DNA from 4 places in the Micromonospora sp. NPDC007220 genome. Region 2 is predicted to be linked to each of the others. Evidence: riboswitches for the same ligand, from Rfam matches in the RefSeq annotation. Region 2 holds a riboswitch; each other region holds the start of a gene.
The links. Region 2 has a riboswitch for cyclic di-AMP ahead of ABZ573_RS02275 (hypothetical protein). Riboswitches for the same ligand answer to the same signal wherever they lie in the genome.
Positions count from the first base shown of each region.

Region 1 (4,275 bases), on a different contig from region 2:
GCACCTGGCCGATCTCGCCGCCGAGGGCGGCGCAGAGCACCACGTCGACCCCGAGCGACATCACCATCCGGGCCTGCCAGACGCCCTGCCCGCCGGGGTGCAGGTGCAGCTCCGGCGCCTCGCTGGGCTGGTCGACGGTCACCGTCAGCCGGGGCGTGGGCGCGAAGACCATCACGTGCCCGCTCATCCGTCGTACCCGTTCATGCGCCCATCCTCCGCCGGTCGACACGTGCCGTGACCATCCACCAGCTGACCGTAGTGTGGTCGGCGGCCGGGCGTCCGGACTCCGGGCGGGATCGGCGCGGCGTTGCCAGGGCGCCCGGCATGCGCGACGATCGGGCGACCACCGACGCTGGGGAGACGGCGTGCTCAGGCGAAGTTCCTTCAGCTACACCGTCCAGGCGCGCTGCTCCCTCGCGGAGGCCGCGGCGCTGCTCGCCGACCCCACCCGGCAGGAGGACCTGCACCCGCTGATCGTCCGGGTCCGTCGGGTGCCGCCCCGTCCTGGGGCGCGGGCCAGCTACGACATCACCGATCGACTGGCCGCCGGGCCGGTGCGCCTGCCGATCACCTACCGGGCCGACGTCCTCGTCGACGATGCCGACGAGATCGTCACCGTGGCCCGGCAGTGGCCTGCCACCACGGTGCGCAACCACACCCGGCTGCGGGCGGAGCCCGACGGCGTGGTCCGCATCGAGGTCGAGATCACCCTCGCCGCGCCCGCGCCGCTCTTCGGCTACGCGTTCCGCCAGGCCCGCGCCGCCCACCTCGGGCTGGCCGCCCGCCTCGCCGTGGCCCTCGACACGATCCCGCCCGGGTCGCCGGCCGACTGACCGCCGGACGGTCCCGGCCGGGGTGGCCGTCGCGCCCCCGGTGTCCCGCGACGGGCGGGGCACCGGGGTGCGGACGTCAGTAGACCGACAGGTGCACGTGGTTGGTGTGGTCGCTGGACGGGTCGCCGTTGGCCCCGCTGTACGACTTCCATCCGCTGCTGGGCAGCCAGATCTGCCTGTACCAGATCACGTAGAGCACGGCGAGCCGGTCGGCGTTGCGCACGAAGTACGCCGACAGGTTGTTGCCGTACGTCCGGTCGCCGCCGGTGGCGTCGCCGCCGAAGCCGCCCTTCTGGGCCGCGAAGTCGCAGGCCCGGCCCTTCGGGTGTTCGCCCGAGCCGCCGGGGCGGTAGCAGGAGACGTAGCGGGTGAAGCCCGCCGCCTTGGCCTGGTTGAGCGCGTGCAGGGTGCGCGGGGTGATGCAGCCGTTGGCGGGGGTGGGGTCGTTGACGCTGCACGACTCGCGCGGCCAGGAGCCGTCGGAGTTGCGCGGGGCCGCCTTCGCCGTCTTGCTGGAGGTGCCGCCCGGCGAGGTGCCCGCCCCCGTGGACTGCTGCCGCTGTTGCTGCTGCTCGCGGTTGGCGACCGTCAACGCCCGCTCGGCCTGCTCCTTGCGCTTGGCCATCACGGTGACCTGCTTGCGCTGCTCCCGGATCTCGCCGTCCAGGGCGAGCTTGGTGCGGGTGGCCTGGTCTCGGGTCTCCTGGAGTTCGCGCAGGGCCCGGTCCTCCTTGGCGGCCACCGCGTCGAGGGCGGCGGCGCGGTCCATGAAGCCGTCCGGCGAGCTGCTGTTGAGCAGGGCGGACGCCACGCTGAGCCGGCCGGTGCGGTAGGCCGCCCCCGCGATCTCGCCGACCTTGGCGGTGTGCGCGGCCAGCTCGACCTCGGTGGTCTTGAGCTGCGCGGCGAGCTGCTGTTGCCGCTTGGCCGACGTGTCGAGGGCGCGCTTGGCGTCGAGGTAGCCCTTGCTGGCGGCCTCCAACTGGGCCCGCAGGGCGGGGGTGCCGCCCTCCTCGTCCTGGCCGGGGGCCGCGGCGAGCAGGCCGGCCCGGGTGGCGGCCGCCGCCGGGGCGGCGGTGACCGGGGCCACCGCGGCGCCGAGGGCGAGCATCGTGGCGATCAGGGCCGCCGTCCGGGCGGCAGGTCGTCGTACAGGTGCCATCACTGGCATTCACGTGTCCTTCCGTCAGCCGCCGACCGGGTTAGCTGACGGGTTCGGGACGGAAGATCCCTACCGCTGACGCGGATGCACCCCACGAACATGGTTCCCCGGTTCGCCCCGCCGGGCGATTAGGCGGCGGCCACCGCCGGCACCGGTGGGTGCCGCCTGGCGGAGGCCGAAGCCGAGCCTACCGGTGCCGGTGTGACTGATGCAGCGCAGGTGACGGAGGGTGTACGTCCACTAGCAGTCAAATCCGGCATAAGCGCACAATACTCTCCCAGATTTAAGGTTGTCCTCATTACCACTCAACCGACCCGCAGGCCCCGCGCGACGCTCCGGGCTCGATCTGCAACGTGGCGTGCTCGATGTGGAAGTCGTCGTGCAGCGCGGCCCGGGCGGCGCCCAGCACCGCGCCGACCTCCGCGCCGGGTGCCATGGTCAGGTGCGCCGAGGCCACCTCCATGCCGGAGGTGAGCGTCCAGACGTGCAGGTCGTGCACCTCGGCGACGCCGGGCACGGCGGCCAGCCGGTCGTGCACCGCGGTCACCTGGAGGTGCTCCGGCGCGGCCTGCACCAGGATGCGCAGCGCGGCCCGCCCGAGCCGCCAGGTGCGCGGCAGGATGAACACCCCGATCGCGACCGCCACCAGCGGGTCCGCCCACCACCAGCCGGTGGTGGCGATCAGCAGCGCGGCCCCGATCACGCCGAGTGACCCCAGCAGGTCGCCGAGCACCTCCAGGTACGCGCCGTGGACGTTGATGCTCTCCTTCGCCCCGGAGCGCAGCAGCGCGAAGGCGCCGATGTTGGCGAGCAGGCCGAGCACGGCGACCACCAGCATCGGGCCGGCCAGCACCTCCGGCGGGTCGCCGAAGCGGCGCACCGCCTCGATCACGACGTAGACCGCGACGCCGGAGAGCAGCATGGCGTTGGCCAGTGCGGCCAGCACCTCCAGCCGGTAGAGGCCGAAGGTGCGTTGCGGGTCGGCGCCCGCCCGCCGGGTGGCGGCGATCGCCGCGAGCGCCATGCCGATGCCGAGCACGTCGGTGAACATGTGCCCGGCGTCGCTCAGCAGGGCCAGCGAGCCCGTGCGGAAGGCCGCCACCGCCTCCACCACCATGAGGCCGGCGAGCAGCCCGAACGCCGCCCAGAGCCGGCCCCGGTGGCGGTGCGCGGCATTCGCCACCGACCCGTGATGGTGGTCATGACCTGCGCCCACGCGCCCACCCTCCGTCAGGCGTCCGGATTCGCGTTCAATCTATGCTCACATCGCTATGTATGCAAGTAACGGCGGCTCAGCCGATCGGGTCGACGGTGGTCAGCCGCTGGGTGGCCCGGGACAGCGCCACGTAGAGCGTCCGCACCCCCGACCCCGGGTCGGCCCGGATCTCGCCCGGAGCGACGAGGACGACCCCGTCGTACTCCATGCCCTTGGCCTCCAGGCTGGTCACCACCTGCAAACGCGGCGTGCCGAGCCCGCCCAGCCAGCCGGCCACCTCGTCGCGGCGCGGCACCGGCGTGATCACCCCGACCGTGCCCTCGACCTCGGCGAGCAGCGCGTCGGCCGCCGCCACGACGGCGCTCTCCAGCTCCGCCGGCGGCACCGACAGCGCGACCGGGTCGACGCCGGTGGAGCGCACCGCCCGGGGCAGCGGCAGGTCCGGGTGCAGCCGGCGGATCTCGGCCGCCGCCACCGCGAAGATCTCCGCCGAGTTGCGGTAGTTCGTGGTGAGGGTGAAGTGGTGCCGCTTGCGCCGGCCCAACGCCTGGTCCCGGGCCCGGTTCAGCTCCTCCGGATCCCCCGTCCACGCCGTCTGCGCCGGATCGCCCACCACCGTCCACGAGGCCAGCCGGCCCCGCCGGCCGATCATGCGCCACTGCATCGGCGAGACGTCCTGCGACTCGTCGACCACCACGTGCGCGTACTCCCGGTAGTCGTCCGGGCGTTCCCGCGCCGCCTCGCGGGCGGCGCGCTGCCGGTCGGCGAAGGTGCTCAGCTCGCGGACCCCGCCGGCCAGCTGGAACGGGTCCCGCTTCGCCCGGGCGGGCTTCATCGGCTTGCCGAGCAGCGCGTCCAGCTCGTCGAGCAGCGCGATGTCGGCGATCGTCAGCCCGGCGGCGTCGAGGCTGCCGTACGCGTCGGTCAGCAGCCGGATCTCGGCGCGGGAGAGGATCCCCTCGGCGTAGCGGTGCAGCCGGTCCGGACGGGCCAGCCAGCCCAGCACGTGCCGGGGGTGCAGCCGGGGCCACCACGCCTTCAGGAACTCCCGGAACTCCGGCCGC
Region 1 covers NZ_JBEYEU010000002.1:118,209-122,483, forward strand. The annotation lists gene ABZ573_RS06645 (PfkB family carbohydrate kinase) at 1-187, opposite strand, end outside; gene ABZ573_RS06650 (SRPBCC family protein) at 366-833, shown strand; gene ABZ573_RS06655 (hypothetical protein) at 910-1,995, opposite strand; cyclic di-AMP (ydaO/yuaA leader) riboswitch at 2,009-2,140, opposite strand; gene ABZ573_RS06660 (cation diffusion facilitator family transporter) at 2,294-3,211, opposite strand; gene ABZ573_RS06665 (AAA family ATPase) at 3,288-4,275, opposite strand, start outside.
Region 1: linked by a shared signal. The riboswitch ahead of ABZ573_RS06655 (hypothetical protein) and the one ahead of ABZ573_RS02275 (hypothetical protein) in region 2 are both predicted to bind cyclic di-AMP.

Region 2 (4,275 bases):
GACGCGCGGAGGCCCGGCCGCCGTCGCACCGGGCCCGCCGGACATATGAAATGCATATCACGCATCCCTTGACGTATCTTGCAGTGCGTGTGACGGTGGTGGCAGCCCGCGTCCAGCGTCGGCCCGGGTGACCAGGCCGTTCACGCGAGGTAGCGAGGTGTGGGATGAGTCGTCCCGGATCGCCAGGAACCCAACCGGGCCCGGAGCGGACGCTCCCGGCGCCGGCCACGGGCGGGACCCCGGCCGACGTCGGCACCGCGTTCGCCGTCCCCGCGAGTCCCGAGCAGGCGCTCGCCGAGCTGCACGCCGGTAACCGGCGGTTCGTGACCGGCGCCCCGCGCCACCCCAACCAGGACGCCGGGCACCGCGCCGCGGTCGCCGACGGGCAGCACCCCTTCGCGGTGATCGTCGGTTGCTCCGACTCCCGGCTCGCCGCCGAGATCATCTTCGACCGCGGCCTCGGTGACCTCTTCGTGGTCCGCACCGCCGGGCACACCATCGGTCCCGAGGTGCTGGGCAGCGTGGAGTACGCCGTCACGGTCCTGGGCACGCCGCTGGTGGTGGTGCTCGGGCACGACTCCTGCGGGGCCGTCCAGGCGGCGCGTACGGCGGCCGCCACTGGCACCCCGCCGGTCGGGCACCTGTGCGCCGTGGTGGACGCCGTGGTGCCCAGCCTGCGCCGGGCCGCCGCCGAGGGCGTGGACGACATCGACGGGATCGTCGACATCCACATCGCGCACACCGTCGAGGCGATGCTGGGCCGCTCCGCCGTCCTCGCCGCGGAGGTGGCCGCCGGCCGTTGCGGGGTGGTCGGCATGTCGTACCGGCTGACCGCCGGCGAGGTGCGGACGGTGGCCGAGGTGCCCGCCGCTGCGGCCGACGCGCCGGAGGCGGCGGCCAGCGCCGCGCTCGCCTGAACAACCATCCACCCACCGCCCGCCCGTCACCGCCCTGGCGGGCGGGTCCGTACGACGAAACAGGGCCGCCCCGCGTTCGGCGGGGCGGCCCTGTCCGCGCTCTCGGCTGTGCCGCGCGCGTGCGTGCCTACCAGAGGGACACGTGGACGTGGTCGGTGTGGTTCGACGGACCGCTGTAGGAGCTCCAGCCCGTCGCCGGGAACCAGATCTGTCTGTTCCAGATCACGTAGTAGACGCCGAGCCGGTCGGCGTTGCGGACCAGGAACGCGGTCAGGTTGTTGCCGTACATGTAGGTGTCGTCGTTGTGCCAGGGGGAGAAGCCGCTCTTCTGCAGCGACCAGTCGCAGGCCCGGCCCTTCGGGTGCTCGTACGGCCCGCCGGGGCGGTAACAGCCGACGAACCGGTTGAAGCCGGCTCGCTTGACCTCCTTGTACATGTGCAGGGTGCGCGCGGTGATGCGGCCGGAGGTGGTGGGGTCGGCCTCGGTGGGTGACAGCGGCGTCCAGTCGCCGTCGGCCGCCCGCCCCGGCGCGATCTTCGCCACCGGCGAGGTGGCGACCACCTTGCCGCTGGTCAGCCCTCTGCCGCCGACCAGCGCGAGCGCCTTCTCCGCCTCCCGCTTGCCGCGCGCCATCTCGTTCGTCAGCTTCTGCTGTTCGCGGACCTCGGTGTCGAGCGCCAGCTTGGCCTGCTCGGCGCGGTCCTTGACCGCGTTCACCTCGGCGAGCTTCTTGGAGTTGACCAGGTTGAGCTCGTCGAGGGCGGCGGCGCGCTTGACGAACGAGTCGGGGCTGGCAGTGTCCAGCAGCATGGACACCGCGCCGATCCGCCCGGTGCGGTAGGACTGGGCGGCGATCTGGCTGACCTGGGGAGCCAGCGCGTTCAGTTCGGCCTGCGCCCGGGAGACCTCCAGGGCCAGTTCGAGCTGGCGCTTCTTCGACTTCGCCAGCTTCGCCTTGGCCTGCACGTAGGACCGGTTCCGGGCCTCGATGAGGTCGTCGAGCAGCTTGGGCTCGTCGTCCCCGTGCCCGGAGGGCTTGGGCGGGGTGGGCGCGGCCGCCGCCGGGAGAGGCCCGGCGAAGACCGCCAGAGCGGCGAGTACGGCCACCACGGGCGTCAGCCAGCGGCGTAGGGGTGCCGTCACAGTTTTCCCTTCCGTCGACCGCCGACCGGGTTAGCTGACGGGTTCGGGGCGGAAGTGGCCCCTACCGCTGTCGCGGATTCACCCCACGTACCTGGGTCCCCGGTTCGCCTCGCGGCGATTGGGCGGCGGCACCGCAGGCGCCGCTGCGCGCCTTCGGCGGTGACCGGCAGCGAGGTTACCCGAGAACGCTCCCGGGGATCTACGTCCCTAAGCCGACTAAATGCGTTATTTCGTAATGGCGGACGGTGACCAGTGACGCATTTATCAGGACGAACGTCCTGTTCGGTCACGCTGAGGAGCGTCACCATGCGGTGTCCGTACTTCTGTGCCCATCGGGCCATCCGGCGGGAGCGGCGGACGGCGTGTCCCCGCGCGGCCCGCTGAGGGCCTCCAGCGCCTCGGACCGGTCGGTGGCCGGCCGGGGCGTCGGCGCGGGCGCGGTGGCGGCGTGGTCGGTCGCGTCCCCGCCGCGTCGGCCGGCCGTGGTCACCAGGGCCGCCAGCGCGGTGGTCAGCGGCACGGCGGCGATCAGACCCAGGGTGGCGACCGCGCTGCGGACGATCTCCTGGGCGAGGAACTCGCTGGTGAGAAGTTGGGTCACCGCCCGCGAGTCGGCGGTCAGCAGGAGCAGCACCGGCAGCGAGGCGCCGGCGTACGCCAGCACGATGGTGTTCACCGTCGAGGCGATGTGCGCCCGGCCGACCCGGGTCGCCGCCCGGTAGAGCTGCGTCCGGGACAGCCCGGGGTTGGCGTGCGCCAGCTCGGTGACCGTGGCGGCCTGGGTCACCGTGACGTCGTCCAGCACGCCGAGGGAGCCGATGATGATCCCGGCCAGCAGCAGCCCGTGCAGGTCGACGTCGGCCTGGTACATCGACAGCGTGGTGGCGTCCTCGGAGCCGAACCCGGTCAGGTGGGTCGCGGCGGTGGCGATCGTGCCGAGGACACCGGTCAGCACCAGGCTGCCCAGCGTGCCGAGCACGGCGACCGAGGTCTGCGCCGTCACGCCGTGGGTCAGGTAGAGCACCACGAACATGATCAGAGCGGCGCCGACGACCGCGACCAGCAGGGGCGGGTTCCCGGCGCTGATGCCCGGCAGCACGAAGGTCAGCAGGATGGCGAAGCTCGCCGCCAGGCCGCCCAGCGCGGCCAGCCCACGCCACCGCCCGAAGGCGACGATGGCGGCCGCGAAGAGCGCCACCAGCCAGACCAGCGGCTTGCCGCGCTGGTGCTCGGCGATGTTGTAGGTGCTGGCCGTGGGGTCGGCGGGGTCGGTGAGCTCGACCAGGATGATCTCGTCGTCCACGGCGACGGTCGGCGCGCCGGGGCCCACGGGCACCGGCGTCTCCACCTGCTGGCCGGCGTCGGGGCCGTCCTGCACCCGTACGGTGACCGTGCCGCAGGGGCCCTGTGGCGCGTCGGGGCTCCCCTCCGGGGTCTCCGGGGCGGGCGGGCACGGCTCCGTCACCACCCGGGTCACCGTGCCGTGGTAGCGGGGCGCGTCGGTGCCGGTCGCCGGGTCGGGCGCGTTCCACGGCCACAGCACCAGGGCGGCGATCAGCGTGGCGACGAAGAGGGGCACCACCGTCGCGACGAGGATCCGCCGCACCCTCGGCGGGGCGGACGGAGCGGGACGGGTGTGGTCGGCGCCCATCGAGTGTCTCCCTACGAATCCAGGGCGGGGTACGTGCCGGCGGGGCCGGTCGGTTCACCCGTCGCCGCGTGGCCGGGACGGGGATCGCTTCCGCGTGGCGGTGCGGTCACGTACCGCGGTCCTGGGCCCCCGTCCGGTCGCGGGCGGGCGGTGCCGCCGCCCGGCGGGGCGCGCGGGGCGGGCGGTGCGGAATCCGGAGGGCCACCGGCCGAATGGTAGCCACCCCGGCATCCGGGCGCAGGTCGTGCGGGTGGTGTCGGAGGTGTGGTGTCGGAGGTGTGGCGTCGCCGTGGGGCCGCGCCTCGCGGGGCCGGGTGCCGGGACGGGTCAGCCGCGCTTCATCAGGCGGCCGACGGCGGCCATCATCTCGGTGGCCATCTCGTCGGCGCGGCCCTCGGCCGCGCCCTCGCGCATGCAGTGCCGGGCGTGCCCGTCGAGCAGGCCCAGCGCGACCTTGTCCAGGGCGGCCTGGATCGCGGAGATCTGGGTGAGCACGTCGATGCAGTAGCGATCCTCGTCGACCATCTTCTCGATGCCACGGACCTGCCCCTCGACGCGGCGCA
Region 2 covers NZ_JBEYEU010000001.1:450,297-454,571, forward strand. The annotation lists gene ABZ573_RS02270 (carbonic anhydrase) at 165-917, shown strand; gene ABZ573_RS02275 (hypothetical protein) at 1,045-2,061, opposite strand; cyclic di-AMP (ydaO/yuaA leader) riboswitch at 2,065-2,196, opposite strand; gene ABZ573_RS02280 (YibE/F family protein) at 2,363-3,712, opposite strand; gene ABZ573_RS02285 (metal-sensitive transcriptional regulator) at 4,040-4,275, opposite strand, start outside.

Region 3 (4,275 bases), on a different contig from region 2:
AGATCGCGGTCCAGTCGCCCTGCACCTCGGCAAGCGCGTACGTCTGTCCGGCCGAGACCCGGGCGCCGTGGTCGGAGACGTACGTGGTGTTCGGGGTGCCGTCGGGCCGCAGCGCGATGTCGTTCAGCAGTGGCGCGTCGTGGCTCGGCGCGTTGTGCAGGAACAGCGCGGAGGAGCCGCGCAGCGGGCAGGGGGCCGTCGCCGGGGGCGGGTTCGGCACGCCCGGGGGCTGCCGGTTGCAGCCGGTGAAGGGCGGCTGGTTGGTGGCGAAGTCCGGGTCGATGGTGACCAGCCCGGTCCGGTGCGTGCCGGTCGACTTGAACGGCGCCTTGAGCAGGTCGAAGTAGTGCGACCAGTTCCAGTACGGTCCCGGGTCCCAGTGCATGCCGCGCACGTTCGCGGCGACGGTGCCGGGGACGTTGTCGTGCCCGATGATGTGGTTGCGGTCCAGCGGGATGTTGTACGCCCGCGCCAGGTGGCGGACCAGCTTGGCGGAGGTGCGGTACATCGCCTCGGTGTACCAGGTGCCGTGCCCGGCGAAGCCCTCGTGCTCCAGGCCGATGGACTTGGAGTTCACGTACCAGTTGCCGGCGTGCCAGCCGACGTTCTTGGTCTTGATGTGCTGGGCGATGTGCCCGTCCACCGAGCGCAGGGTGTAGTGCCAACCCACCCGCTTCGGGTCCTTGACCAGGTTGACGCTGGGGCCGAAGTAGCCCTCGGTGTCGTGGATGACGATGTACTCGATCTTCTGCTGGGTGGGACGGTTGCCCAGGTCGTGGTTGCCGTAGTCGCCCAGGGTGGGGCCGTAGTTCTCGTACGGCGCCGGGATCCACTCGCAGGAGATGTCGCTCGGGCACTCCAGCCCGTCCGGCCGGGCGAGCTTGCGCAGGCGCAGCCGGTCCAGCCAGGAGCGGTCCGGCTGGACCGCCCGGCCGGCCAGCGTGACCCGCTGCCCGTCGTCGGTCACCCGGCTGTCGCCCGTGGCGATGGTGGCGTACACCTCGTTGGCGAAGGCCGCCGCGGCGTCGGCGCTGTCCGCGCCGGAGTACCGGGCCACCGCGCCGTACCAGGCCGCCGGGTCGGTGCCGGCGCCGACCGGGGCGCCGATCTCCTTCTGGTACGCGGCCAGCAGCGCCGCGCCGCCCCGGATGTTCGCCGTGACGTCCGTCCGCAGCGACTCCTCGCTGGCGCCGGTCAACTCGGCGGCGGCGTCGACGGTCCGCAGCGCGGCCTCGGCGGGCGGCGTGGCGGCCGGCGGCTCGCCCGCCTCGGCCAGGGACGGGCGGGAGTCGTCGCCGCGCGGGTCCTCGGTGCCCTCGTCGTGGTGCGTGCCGCCGGCGAGGGCGGTGACGTGCTCGGCGTCGGTGAGGTGCATCGGTCCGTAGCCGCCGCTGGTGCTCGGCGTGCCGGCGTTGGTGTCCCAGCGGGACTGCAGGTAGGAGACCCCGAGCAGGACGCTCTCCGGTACGCCGTACTCGGCGGCCGCGGCGGCGTACTGCTGCTGCCGGTCGTTCACCGGCGCTGCCGCGGCGGCGGATCCGGCGGCGGTGAGCGGCGTCGCCGCCATGGCGGCGGCCACGGCGGCGGCCAGCAGGACGCGTCTGCTCCTCGATGTCGCTGACAGGTGCATCAGACCCCCAGTTCGGACGGGCAAAGGTGGGGTCACCTTCGCCCCGCCCGCCGCCTCTGGTCAATACCTTTCCGTCAGACACTTCAGAAGGAAGAAAATCTTCGTCGCCCGGGTTGCGGATCCGCCCGATCCGGGTGGGTACGGAGTGTCACTGCCCGTAGGGTTGCGGATCGATAACGGTCGTCTCTACTCTGGTCATTCGTCGGCCGGTGACATTCCGTCCAACCAGGGCGGTGACGGTCCGACACCGCCGAGTCGCTCCCGAGCGAGCCGGGGACCCAGGTTCCCCGGGGTGAATCCGCAGTCCTGCGGTAGGGCGCCCCTTCCCGCCCGAACCCGTCAGCTAACCCGGTAGGCGGTACGGAAGAAGGAGTACGAAGCCCGGTGGCACACCATGCCCCGCGGCCACCGTCGGCCCGGTCGGCCCTCGTCGACCCGGTGACGGCTGCGCCGCGCCCACGCTGGTACCGCTGCACCACCGCCCTCGCCGCCCTGGCCGCGTTCGCCGTCGTCCTGACCGGCGGCGCCACGGCGGCCCACGCCGAACCGACGGTCGCCGAGATCGAGCGGCAGATCGACGAGGACTGGAACAAGCTCGAACCGATCATCGAACGGCACAACGCCACCCGCCAGGACCTGGCCGCCAGGCGGAAGCAGGCCGACGCGCTCGCCGCGCAGATCGGGCCGCTGGAGAAGCAGGTCGACCAGGCGATGGAGAAGGTCGGCGCGCTGGCAGCCCGCGCCTACAAGGGCGAGAACGTCTCCGCCGTCAACGCCCTGCTGGGCAGCCGCTCGCCGAGCGAGATGATCGGGCAGCTCGAACTGCTCGACCAGTTCGCCCAGCACCAGCAGCAGGACGTGCGGCAGGTCGCCGAGTTGCGCGACCGGCTGGCCGCCAAGAAGGCGCCGCTGGACGAGATGGTCGTCCAGCTCAGCCGCACCGAGGCCCAGCTCGCGGCGAAGAAGAAGCAGATCAACGCCGAGATCGACCGGTTGCAGAAGCTACGGCTGCGGGTCTACGGCAACGGCGGCGGCGGGCCGCTGCGTCCCGCCCCCTGCCCGGCCGGCTATCCCGGCGGCCCGGCCGGCACCGCCGTGAAGTTCGCCTGCGCGCAGATCGGCAAGCCCTACGTCTGGGGCGCCGAGGGGCCGAACTCGTACGACTGCTCCGGCCTGATGCTCGCCGCCTGGGCGAAGGCGGGGGTGTCGCTGCCGCACAACGCCGCGCAGCAGCGCCGGGCCACGGCGTCCGTGAGCCGGGGCGAGCTGCGCCCGGGCGACCTCGTCTTCTACTACAGCGACCTGCACCACGTCGGCATGTACGTCGGCGGGGGCTGGGTGGTGCACGCCTCCCGCGCCGGGGTGCCGATCAAGATGAAGAAGGTCGACGACGGCCCGATCCACAGCTACGGCCGACCCGGCTGAGGCACGCGGAGGGTCCCTGCCCGGCGGGGGCCCTCCGCAGGCACGCAGGTCGGGTCAGCGGGTGGGCCAGGTGCGCCAGTGCTGCCAGGAGCGGCTCGGGGTCGGGCCGCGCTGCCCCTGGTAGCGCGAGCCGTAGACGGCCGAGCCGTACGGGTGCTGCGCCGGCGACGAGAGCCGGAAGATGCAGAGCTGACCGATCTTCATGCCCGGCCAGAGGGTGATCGGCAGATTGGCGACGTTGGACAGTTCGAGGGTCACGTGACCGGAGAAGCCCGGGTCGATGAAGCCCGCCGTGGAGTGGGTGAGCAGGCCCAGCCGGCCCAGTGAGCTCTTCCCCTCCAGGCGGCCGGCGAGCTGGTCGCCGAGCGTGATCACCTCCAGCGTCGAGGCGAGCACGAACTCGCCCGGATGCAGCACGTACGGCTCGCCCTCGGGCACCTCGACCATCGACGTGAGGTCGTCCTGCTGCTGCGCGGGGTCGATGTGGGTGTAGAGGTGGTTGTTGAAGACCCGGAAGAGCTTGTCCAGGCGTACGTCGATGCTGGACGGTTGCACCAGCGCGGGCTCGAACGGCTCCAGCGCGAGCGTTCCCGCCTCGATCTCGGAGGCCAGGTCGCGGTCGGAGAGCAGCATCCGCACACCTTAGCGACCGACACGCGTGACCTGCGTGTCGGAGTGCATCTTCGTACAATTGTTCGATAGAATGCCGGCATGGCTTCCTGGTCCGAATTCGCCGCCGACGAGCCCCGCCTCGCCGACGGGATCCGCCTCCTCATGCAGCAGTACGGGCCGGGCTTCGGCTACCTGGCCACCGTCCGCGCCGACGGCGGTCCCCGGGTGCACCCGGTGTCCCCGGTGATCACCGACGAGGGGCTCTTCTGCTTCGTCGTCGACTCGCCCAAGCGGCGCGACCTGGAGCGCGACGGCCGCTACGCGCTGCATTCGTTCCCGCCCGAGGAGAGCGACGACGAAGCCTACGTCGCCGGCCACGCCCGGCCGGTGACCGACCCGGCGCGGGTCGCCCGGCTGGCCCGCAGCCACCGGGCCGCGCCGCAGGTCGACTGGCGGGTCTTCGAGTTCACCGTCGATGTGGCGATGCTGGCCCGCCGCGAGTCCGGCGTCGCGGGCGGCGCCAGCGAGTGGCACGGCCGGCCCGCCGTCCAGGTGTGGCTCGACCCCCGCGCGGCCGCCGCCGGCACCGCGCTGGTGCCCGAGACCCG
Region 3 covers NZ_JBEYEU010000007.1:234,707-238,981, forward strand. The annotation lists gene ABZ573_RS16760 (peptidoglycan recognition family protein) at 1-1,630, opposite strand, end outside; cyclic di-AMP (ydaO/yuaA leader) riboswitch at 1,869-2,002, shown strand; gene ABZ573_RS16765 (NlpC/P60 family protein) at 2,069-3,055, shown strand; gene dcd (dCTP deaminase) at 3,110-3,688, opposite strand; gene ABZ573_RS16775 (pyridoxamine 5'-phosphate oxidase family protein) at 3,767-4,275, shown strand, end outside.
Region 3: linked by a shared signal. The riboswitch ahead of ABZ573_RS16765 (NlpC/P60 family protein) and the one ahead of ABZ573_RS02275 (hypothetical protein) in region 2 are both predicted to bind cyclic di-AMP.

Region 4 (4,275 bases), on a different contig from region 2:
CGCCGGCGACCAGACGGCCTTGATGCCGAGCCCGACGACGGCGTCGACGGGCAGCCCGGCGCCCCGGGCGGCCAGCGCCAGCCCGACCACCCCGCCGAGGGAGTGCCCCAGCACGACGAGCCGGTCCCCCGCCGCGAGCCCCGCGCCGATCCGCGCGGCCAGCCCCGGGAAGGAGTACTCCGGCAACGGCGGCGACCAGCCGTGGCCGGCGAGGTCGGGCGCCAGCCACCGCCCCACCCACCGACGCTCCAGCAGCGGCGCCCAGGGCAGCCACACGTCGCCGGTCGCGCCCATGCCGTGCAGCAGCAGAAGCACCCGCCGGCCGTCCCGCTCACCCGACTCATCGACCATGGGCGCAGTGTGCCACCCGTCGGACGCCGCGGGCGAGGGCCGTGACCCGGACACGACATCGGGCGCCGACCCCCCGGGTGGGGAGCCGACGCCCGACGGCGTCGCTCAGGCGGAGTAGCCGCGGGTGGCGGCCCAGTTCGCCAGGGCGATGGTGCTGATCCAGTACGACGCGGTCGCCGGGTTCGCCGAGTCGGCGATCTTCACCAGCCGCCCCTCGTCCTGGTAGCCGACCACCGCGATGTAGTGGCCGCCGGGGAAGGAGTGCCAGCCGCCGTCGGTGTCCGTGGCGCTGCCGGCGACGTTGACCACGACGCCCCGCCCGTCGGTGATGGCCGCGACGACGTCGGCCTGGAGCCGGTCCATCTGGGCCGGGGTGGCGGCGCCACCGGGGATCATCCGGGTCCGGTACGGGTCGCCCTTCACCGTCGCGTTCAGCACGCGGGTGGTGTCCTGGGCCGAGTCGGTGCCCATCTGGTCGGTGCCCAACTGGGCACCGAGGGCGTCCTGGCTGCGCGCGATGCCGGCGGCGCTGAGGGCGTGCCGGACGGCCGCCGGACCACAGTTGTAGAAGGTGGTCTGGGCCTGGTAGTCGTAGTCCAGGCTCTTGGCGGCCGGAGGCTTCGGCGGCTCCGGCTTGCGGGTCAGGTCCGGGTCCGGGGCGGCGCTGGACGCGCTGGCCGACGGGGCGGCGCTGGACGCGGCCGGGGCGGCGCTGGACGGGGCGGGCGCGACCCGGGCCTGGCTGCGCGAGGCCGACGCGTCGTCCCGCAGTTCGGTCGCGGCCACCGGGGCCTGCGCGGCGGCGGGGGCCTCGTCGGCTCCGGCCAGCAGCGCGCCCGTGCCCGACGCCAGCACGAGCGCCGCGGCGGACGCGGCGGCCAACTGGTACGGACGCTCGGACGTGAGGCGACGCAGCTGTCGCTTGAGGTGGTGCTTCACGGTTTCCTCCACGGGCTCGGGGTGAGCGGCCGTCGGTCCGCGCCGAGGGCAGGGCGGACCGACCGCGCGGACGGGCGTCCGGGCGGGTGGTGGGCCACTCAGGGGTGCGCCCGGGACGCCGGGCGACGGACGGTGACCGGTGGGTCAGCTCATGACCTGCGGGCGGACGAGCGCGGTCACCGCGGCGCCGTGGAGACGGCGGCACAGCCGAGGGGTGTACGGGTGTGGCATGAAGATGGAACTCCTTCCGACACCGCCGACCGGGTTAGCTGACGGATTCGGGCGGGAAGAACGCCCTACCACGGGCCCACGGCCCACGGATTCACCCCAACGAGCACTGGGTCCCCGGTTCGTCGTTCACGATTAGGCGGGTCGGCGCGGCGTCGCCTCTGGCGATCGGGTACCGCACCGGACGCGCCGACATTACTGGCCGGTCCGCGCCCTGCCAACCCCGTCCCACCTGCCTAAACCTTGATCGGCAGACAATTTTTGCGGGCACTTCGCCACTGACGCGACTCAATGGGACGACCGTTTCTGCGCGCACCTCCGGGCGACAACGGGACAAGTGGCGGACATCGGCGCCGAAACCCCGGCAGGATTCGACCGGTACGCGCCCGATGACCGGTTCGCCGAAGTGGTGACCGGCGTCACCGAAACGGTCGGGACTTCCTCGGCGGACACTCCGGCCGCCGGGGCGCTCAGCGCGAGTCGGCGTACGTCGGTCGGTGGTCGTCCTGCGGGTCGGCGGCCCGGGGGCGCGGCACGGCGTTGCCCCGATCCCCCGGCGTCGCCCCGGGGCCGCCGGGGTCCTTCCCGGCGCCGTCCCCGTCCCGCGGCGCCCGGACCGGCCTGCGCGGGGTGAGCAGCCGCATCATCGGCGTCTCGACGAGACGGTGCAACAGGCCGGCCAGGGCCAGGTTGACCAGCAGGAAGCCGAGCACCACCGCCAGCCCCCACCAGCCGGTGAAGCCGACGCCCCAGTCGCCGGTGAGCCGCAGGACGGTGATCATCACGAGGACGTGCACCAGATAGAAGGCGAAGGAGACCTCGCCCAGCCAGATCATCGGCCGGGACCGCCACGGCGAGCGCCGCCCGCGCACGTCCGCGTCCGCCGCCGCGGCGATGACCAGGATGTACGCCACCGAGAGCAGCGCCGCCCACAGTTCGGCGCGGACCCACTGCGCGGCGACCACCCAGGTCGCCACGAAGAGCAGGCTGGCCAGCGGCAGGCCCGGCCCGCGCCACCGGCCACGCCGCATCAGCTCGGCGGCGGCGACGCCCATCCAGAACTCCAGCGACCGCACCGGCGGGAAGATCTGGGTGAACCACCAGCGGCTCTCCTCGGGCACCAGCGCCTGGGCCGGCCAGAGCGCCAGGATGAGCAGCGGCACCGCGACCACGACGGCCCACAGGGCCCACGGTCGGGCCCGGCGGATCAGCGGCAGCGCCAACGGCAGGCAGAGGTAGAAGAAGAACTCGCAGGACAGCGACCAGCTGACCGTGTTGATGCTGTAGAAGTGGCCCGGCCGCGGGTCCCACGCCTGGAGGAGGAACAGGTTCTCCACCGCGACGAACCGGTCCACGGGGTCGGCGAACCAGGCCGCGACCGCCAGGGCCGCCACCCACAGCACCACGTGGCTCGGCCAGATCTTGGCCACCCGGCGCCGCCAGAACGCCCGACGGGTGTCGGTGGGTCGGGCCGACCAGACCAGCACGAAGCCGCTGAGGATGAAGAAGAACTGCACGCCCGACAGCCCGAGTGCGAAGGCCCAGTCCACGACGGCCTTCTGGCCGGGCTCGGCGATGATGCCCATCGTCGCGACGTGGAACCCGAAGACGAGCAGGGCGGCGACCCAGCGCAGCCCGGTCAGCGACGGCAGGCGGCTGGCCGGGGACGCGGGCCGGGCGGCGGGCGCGACGGTCGCGGCGTCGTTCATGCCGGCATCCCGACGATCCGCAGGGTCACCAGCACGTACGTCTCCTCCTCGACCCCGTCCTCAGGCGCCCCCGAGGGGCCCGTGGCGGTCCGCCGGTCGGCGCCGCCCCGCCGGGCACCCTACCCGCCGGGCCTGAGGCTCTGTTCCGTCCCGTCCGCGAGTGCCCGTTCTGTCCCGTGGGGGAGTCCCGTTCCTCCCGTCCCTCCGTGACCGTTGCGTCCCCATCCGTGACGGCGGTGGCGGGCATCCGGGTTCCGGCCGATCGGGTGGCTAGTATTCCCAGACCCGGAGGTGACGAGAGGCGGGCGAATGCACCAGCGAATCCTGATGCGGGCGAAGAAGGGCCCGTTCGACGTCTACTCGCCGGAGGAGACGCACGAGCGGAACTGGATCGGCGACAACAACGGCAACCTCGTCTTCAGCCACGCCGCCCACAAGCTCCTGCGCACCGCCACCGCCGAGATCACCTCGACCGAGTTCAGGATCGACCCGCGCGACGCCGACATGATCAACGAGCGGTACGACGTCTACGTCGTACCGCTCGCCAACGCCTTCCGCCGCAGCTACGCCCACCGCGTCGAGGCCATGACGAAGCTCATCGAGCAGCTGAAGATCCCGGTGGTGGTGCTCGGGGTGGGCGTACAGACCGACATCAACGGCGACCGGGAGTACCTCCGCCCGATCGACGACGTCGTGACCCGGTTCGTACGGGCGGTCCTCGACCGCTCGCACAGCATCGGCGTGCGCGGCGAGATCACCCGTGACTACCTGCGCACCCTGGGCTTCTCGGCCGTCGACGTGATCGGCTGCCCGTCGATGTTCCTGCACGGCGACAGCCTGCGGGTGGAGAAGAGGAAGGCGTCCCTGTCGCCCGACGACAGGCTCGCGCTCACCGTCTCCCCGTACGTCACGTCGATGGCGGAGATCATCGCCCGGCACCACGAGCGGTACCCGAACCTGCGCTACCTGCCGCAGGACCTCAAGACGCTCGGCACGCTCCTCTACGGCGACGCCCCCGGGGACCGGGGCAGGACCAGCAAGATCCCGA
Region 4 covers NZ_JBEYEU010000008.1:151,290-155,564, forward strand. The annotation lists gene ABZ573_RS17675 (alpha/beta fold hydrolase) at 1-351, opposite strand, end outside; gene ABZ573_RS17680 (C39 family peptidase) at 457-1,302, opposite strand; cyclic di-AMP (ydaO/yuaA leader) riboswitch at 1,530-1,670, opposite strand; gene ABZ573_RS17685 (acyltransferase) at 1,989-3,227, opposite strand; gene ABZ573_RS17690 (polysaccharide pyruvyl transferase family protein) at 3,537-4,275, shown strand, end outside.
Region 4: linked by a shared signal. The riboswitch ahead of ABZ573_RS17680 (C39 family peptidase) and the one ahead of ABZ573_RS02275 (hypothetical protein) in region 2 are both predicted to bind cyclic di-AMP.